Regions from separate parts of the Phyllobacterium sp. P30BS-XVII genome, predicted to be linked through region 1. Evidence: predicted binding sites of a transcription regulator. Region 1 holds the regulator's gene; the other holds the start of a gene.
What was found. The regulator LexA, encoded in region 1, represses DNA repair genes until DNA is damaged. The targets are predictions, from matches to a motif close to TGTTCNNNNTGTGTTCNG.
Positions count from the first base shown of each region.

Region 1 (3,426 bases):
CAAAGCGCTTTGAATTTTTACTCTGGTTGTGTTTATTATTTGCGGTCATATCTGCGCTGCGGACATAGCGTTCCGGTCACCGGAATGTTTGGCTGCTTTGCCTGATCGAATTGAATACTGGATTGCTGCCATGAAACTTAAGGAACTGGCCGACCAATTGGGACTCTCGCAGACAACAGTCAGTCGCGCCCTGAACGGCTATCCTGAGGTTAACAAGGCAACCCGTGAGCGCGTCAGCGAGGCCGCGCTCAAATTCGGTTACAGTGCCAATGCCAATGCGCGCCGCCTTGCCATTGGTCGCATCGGTGCTATCGGCATTTTGATGCCGCGCGATCGCAGTGAACGTTTTGGCCCGCACACAAGCGAGTTTTTCTCCGGTCTGGCCGAGCAGCTTTCACTGCATGAAATGGACCTGCTGATGAGCCCGAGCATCAACAATGATGAACTGGCAGCCTACAGGCGGCTGATTTCCAGCAAGCGCGTCGATGGCATTATCGTAACCGGCCCTACCCTGATGGATGAACGGGTTGCCATGCTCACCGAGGCGAAATTTCCCTTTGTGCTGCATGGACGCACCAATATCACAGCGCCGCATGCCTGGCTCGATATCGACAATGCCGGTGCATTCAGGCAGGCAACGTCGCATCTGCTTGATCTAGGGCACCGCCATGTCGCGATGATCGACGGTCTCAAGGGGCACACATTCTCAGAGCACCGTGAAATGGGATATCGCGAAGCGCTGGTGGAACGGGGCCTTCCCATTGATCCGCGTTTCATCGTGCATGAGCGCTTTTCCGATGAAACGGGTTTTCATGAGGCGCAGCGGCTTTTATCCTACACTCCGCATCCGACGGCTATCCTTGCCGGTTCCATGATGACGGCGCTTGGCGTCTTCCGCGCCATTCGCTCCAGGGGTTATGAATTGGGCAAGGAGGTCTCTGTCATCGCCCATGATGACGTTTTTCCCTATCTCAACGCCAGCAACATGGTCCCGGCCATGACGACAACCCGCTCCTCGATCCGCTCCGCCGGTTCGCGCATTGCTGAACTGCTGGTGCGGGTGCTGGATGGCGAGCCAGTTGAAAACATCCACGAGATATGGCCCGTCGAGCTTGTCCTGCGCCAGTCAAGCGGACCACCCATCGCTCCGCGGCGTTGAAGCGAGCGTTTAGCGATTCGGGTAATTGATGTCGTAATACTGTGATATCCGATTGGTGATCGATCAAAAAGCGCCTTCGATTCAGCCATTTTCATCACCATACAGCTAGTATTGACGCTTCGAGTACAGTCGCAACGGAATATTAAGCACTTGTAGAACAATGCTGGAACAGATAGTGTTTGTTCTGGTTTTGTTTTTCCGATTCCCTGCTAAAGGATCGCCGATGCTCACGCGTAAACAACATGAACTTCTTCTCTTCATTCATGAGCGTCTGAAGGAGACGGGTATCCCGCCATCCTTCGACGAAATGAAGGATGCGCTGGATCTGGCTTCCAAATCCGGCATTCACCGGTTGATCACTGCGCTCGAAGAACGCGGCTTCATTCGCCGGCTTGCCAACAGGGCACGCGCGCTGGAAGTCCTGCGCCTGCCGGACTCCATTGCTCCGGGGCTCAACGCCCAGAGAAAGTTCGAGCCAAGCGTCATCGAGGGCAGTCTCGGGCGCAATGTTGCACCGCCAAAGCCGCAGCCGCGCGCTTCCAACGACATGGACATGCCTGCCAATGTCAGCATTCCCGTCATGGGCCGGATCGCTGCGGGTGTGCCCATCTCCGCCATCCAGAACCAGACCCATATGCTGAGCCTTCCGCCGGATATGATCGGCAGCGGCGAGCATTACGCGCTGGAAGTTAAAGGCGACTCGATGATCGAGGCGGGTATTTTTGATGGCGATACCGTCGTCATCAAGCGCGGCGATACGGCCAATCCCGGTGAAATCATCGTGGCTCTTGTTGATGATGAAGAGGCAACCCTTAAGCGTTTCCGCCGCAAGGGAGCATCGATTGCCCTTGAAGCGGCTAATCCTGCCTATGAAACGCGGATTTTTGGACCGGATCGCGTGCAGGTACAGGGTAAACTCGTCGGACTTATCAGGCGTTATTGATCCAGACCGGCATCCCGTTCATCGCTGTTCGGGGTGCTCGCTTTTGTTTTTGGCTTATGTACACGTTCCGGCATGTTGCGTGCCGCTCTTGAGTGAACGCGGTAAGTGTTCCATGGCCGGTCTGGCGGCCCAATGGCATAGGTCAGGCTGGCTGAGATCAACCTTTGATCCAATGCTTGTTCGATCCTGGAAGCATTCATTGCTTCCCCATACCCCTGTGTGACCGGCCCCTGTGTGACCGGGTCCAAGCGGATTTCCGCGGCGCCATTCAAAGCAAGATCGTGCAATGTACCAACCAATGTGCCGGGATTGCTACAGCTGACATCCCTTCCCGCAAAGGCCAGAACGACAATATTTCCTTCACTACAGGCTGCGTCCCTGTATGCAGCTTTATCCGTATAGGCGATGATAAGCCCTCCCGGTTCGCGCGCCGTACAAAGCTTGTCCGCGCATTCAAACATTCCGTCTGTAGCTTGCGCATTGGCCTTGGCGGGTTTGATAATCTGCGCAAGCCCATAACCCTGCTGCCAATTGTTCAGGATGAATGCGCCGCCTTGCGGCCGATTGATCATCAGTATTTCGCCATTGCGCAGTCCGACCAGTCTGCCATCCTCCGATATGACAATATCCGGCGATATGGCGCGCAGCATGACGAGCGCGCCGACGGCCAATAGTGGCAGGCTGCACAGGCGCAGCCACGACGACAGGAACAAGAGGACAATCAATCCCGCACTCAGGAGCAGCAGGCTCATTTGCGGCATTGGGCCAAGATGGCCGCTGGGCGAAAGGGCCGCGACATGATTGGCAATGATGGTGAAGAGTTCAATCCCCCGCTCCATGACACGGAAGGGCAGCCAGTCCATATCGAAAGGCATGAGCAGCAACGCCAGAACGGCGAAGGGCATGACAAGGATGGATATGACAGGCAGAGCCAGTGCGTTGCCGATCAAACCAAGTGGTGCCGTATTGTTGAAATGATAGACGGCAAAGATCGCACTGGCTGAACCGGCGACCAAAGACGTCATGGCGATGCCATTGATATGATCGACGATCCTGTCCGGCAATTGCAAAAGCAAACCATTGCGGCGTTTGCGCCGGCTGTTCCCCAATGCTCTGCGTGGGGACCACCAGCCATAAAATGCGATCAGCGCTGCCGTGGCGGAGTAGGACATCTGAAAACTCGGTCCCAGAATTTCGTGTGGTGCGATGGCGATTGTAACGAGTGCCGCCAATGCAACATTGCGCAATGACAGTGCCGCGCGGTCCGCGATCATGGCGATGAGTATCACCGCCAGCATGACAAAGCTGCGCTGGGCAGCAACAT
Region 1 is NZ_JACGXO010000006.1:195,451-198,876, forward strand. It holds gene FHW17_RS17725 (substrate-binding domain-containing protein) at 131-1,159, shown strand; gene lexA (transcriptional repressor LexA) at 1,383-2,102, shown strand; gene FHW17_RS17735 (ComEC/Rec2 family competence protein) at 2,096-3,426, opposite strand, start outside.

Region 2 (3,426 bases), on a different contig from region 1:
CGACCGGATCTCGTTGACGCCACTCATGTGCATTGCCTTCTGACTTGTCTTAAACCAAAGCGGAATAACCCCTTATTGCATCAAAGGGGCAGAACGCAACGCTTGTAGCGAGGCCACCGCTGCCTGTCCAGAAAATCCGGGTGAGTTGGGGGCAAACATCAACAGGCACTCAGGGATAATAACAAATGCCACCCTTCCTCATGATGGTCGTTGTGAGGTTTTCGTGGAGTAAAATCTCTTTTGCATCGGCTATCGTGCGTGGTTGGACAAGCTCACCACGGACCACAAACACACCAGCCCTAAAAAGAAAAACCCGCATCCACAGCTGGATACGGGTTTTTACATTACAGACCAGAAACGGCCTGTCCCGGGAGATCAGCCTTCGGCGGCCTCGGGGCCGTCATTGTCTTCAATATCATCAGGGCCCTTGTCGAGCATCTGCTCGGCGATGAGACCGGCATTCTGGCGCAGGACCAGCTCGATCTCATTGGCCACTTCAGGGTTGTCCTTGAGGAAGATTTTGGCGTTGTCGCGGCCCTGCCCCAGACGCTGGGAATTGTAGGAGAACCACGAGCCGGATTTTTCAACGATGCCAGCTTTGACACCGAGATCAACCAGTTCGCCCGTCTTGGAAACGCCTTCACCATACATGATGTCGAATTCGACCTGCTTGAAGGGCGGTGCCAGCTTGTTCTTTACAACCTTGACGCGGGTCTGGTTGCCGACCACTTCGTCACGCTCTTTCAAGGCGCCGATACGGCGAATATCCAGACGAACCGAAGCATAGAACTTCAGCGCATTACCGCCTGTCGTGGTTTCAGGCGAACCGAACATCACGCCGATCTTCATGCGAATCTGGTTGATGAAGATAACCATGCAATTGGAGCGCGAAATCGAGGCGGTCAGCTTGCGCAGTGCCTGGCTCATCAGACGCGCCTGCAGGCCGGGGAGAGAATCGCCCATCTCACCTTCAATTTCCGCACGCGGGGTCAAAGCCGCCACGGAGTCAACGACCAGAACATCGATCGCACCGGAACGCACCAGCGTATCGGTGATTTCAAGCGCCTGCTCACCGGTATCGGGCTGCGAGATCAGGAGGTTTTCCAGATCCACACCCAGCTTACGGGCATAAACAGGATCGAGCGCATGTTCGGCGTCAACAAAGGCGCAGATGCCGCCCTTCTTCTGGGCTTCGGCAATCGTATGCAGCGCGAGTGTCGTCTTACCGGAACTTTCAGGCCCGTAAATCTCGACAATGCGGCCTTTCGGCAAACCACCAACGCCAAGGGCTATATCAAGCGAAAGCGATCCGGTCGAAACCGTTTCAATTTCCACAACCTGCTCATTGCGTCCAAGCCGCATGATCGAGCCCTTACCAAAGGCCCTCTCGATCTGGGACAATGCCGCATCCAGCGCTTTCGTTTTATCCACCGAATTACCCTCAACTAACCGCAAAGAATTTTGAGCCATAATACACTACCCCTGTACTATCCATGAAGTCCGGACGCTCCGGTCTATGAAGATATTTGTATCTGTTTTGTTCTCATTTTGCAATATGCATAACCAATTGAAAAATAATGATAACTCAAAAATGTTCTTAAAACGTTCTTGTAGGCAACTCCAATGCCTTGTCCACATATTCCTTGCCGCGAACCGGCGCTTACGCAGAAACAGCCCGATGAAAATTCGAATCGTTCTGATGATTGCGTAAGGCCACGGAGCAATTTAGAGAGGAACCAGACCAAGTGTCTTGCAACCGATCATTTTGTTCAGCAAAAGCCTTCACTATGACCCAGGACCAAATCCCGCTGCTTTTTGCTGTCGGCGGCGCCCATATGGACCGGCGCGGCCAGAGCAGCGTGCCCTTTATAGCGGGCGCTTCAAACCCCGGCGTGATGCGGGAGGAACCGGGCGGCGGCGTATTCAATGCGCTGCGCCTTGCCGTCAGGCGCGGCGTAAAGGCCGAGATGTTGTCGGTACGCGGCGGCGACCGGGTGGGCGATGTGATCAGTGCGGCGTTTGAAGCTGCCGGAATCAAAGACAGTTCCGCCGTGTTCATTGACCGGACAACCCCAAGTTACACGGCCATTCTGGATGAACGTGGCGATGTGGTTGCCGCCATTGCCGATATGGCGCTGTATGAACTTGCCCTGCCCCGGCAATTGCGTCGCCGCAAGGTGCGCGATTCCATTGAAGCAGCCGATGCGGTGTTCGGCGATGCCAATCTTCCTTCGGAAGGTTTGCAACGGCTGGCGGGTCTTGCCGGAGACAAGCCGCTCTATGCGCTGGCGATTTCACCGGCCAAGGCTGTGCGATTAAAACCAGTACTGGGCGATCTTGCCTGCCTGTTTCTCAACCGGCGTGAAGCGTTTGCGCTGACGGGGCTGGGCGCAGATGCAGGCCTGCCTGATCTTCATAAGGCTTTGAAAGCCGAAGGTCTGCGGGCAGCTGTTGTCAGCAATGGCGGCGAGGCTGCGCTTGTCTATACAAACGAGGATGCATTCTCGTTGCTCCCGCCTGAGATATCAGGAATTGCCGATGTAACCGGCGCGGGTGATGCGCTGGCGGGAGGCACCATTGCGGCGCTGATGCGCGGGCTTCCGCTTGAGGATGCCGTGCGCGAAGGCTTTGCCGCCTCGGCACTCACCTTGCAGACCCATTCGGCGACCCCTGTCTTCACCGCCAGAATTTTCGATACGGCACTTGCACATATCCCGGCACCAAGCCCGCTCGCATGAGCAGCTTTGCCGGATACGATCATACAAAGGAAGAACCATGAGCATTTCAGCCCTCAACCCGTTCACCGATATTGCTCCGGAAGTGCAGAAGGCGCTTGATGCCGGGCAGCCTGTCGTGGCGCTGGAAAGCACGATCATCACCCATGGCATGCCCTACCCTGACAATAGCCGCATGGCGGCGGATGTCGAAAGCATCATCCGTGAGGGTGGTGCCGTTCCTGCTACCATCGCCATCATTGATGGCCGGTTGAAGATCGGCATTTCAGCCGAGGAGCGCGAGGCATTGGCGCAGGTCAAAGGCGCCATGAAGCTGTCGCGCGCCGATCTTGCCTATGCCCTGTCGGAAGGCCGCACCGGCGGCACCACGGTTGCAGCAACTATGCTCGCTGCGCATCTCGCAGGCATCAAGGTGTTTGCAACGGGCGGCATTGGCGGCGTGCATAAGGGCGCCGAAACCAGCTTCGATATCTCAGCTGATCTCGAAGAACTGGGCCGCACGCCCGTCATCGTTGTTTCAGCCGGGGCCAAAGCGATTCTGGATATTGAAAAGACGCTGGAAGTGCTTGAAACCAAAGGCGTTCCGGTTGTGGTCTATGGCTCTGATGTTCTGCCAGCCTTCTGGTCGCGTCAGTCACCCATCAAAGCGCCGCTGCGCCTTGATACGCCTGATGCCATCGCAAAATTTCAG
Region 2 is NZ_JACGXO010000005.1:75,477-78,902, reverse strand. It holds gene alaS (alanine--tRNA ligase) at 1-27, opposite strand, end outside; gene recA (recombinase RecA) at 376-1,470, opposite strand; gene FHW17_RS15015 (carbohydrate kinase family protein) at 1,788-2,738, shown strand; gene FHW17_RS15010 (pseudouridine-5'-phosphate glycosidase) at 2,776-3,426, shown strand, end outside.
Region 2: the regulator LexA is predicted to act here: its motif matches at 1,593-1,610, upstream of recA (recombinase RecA).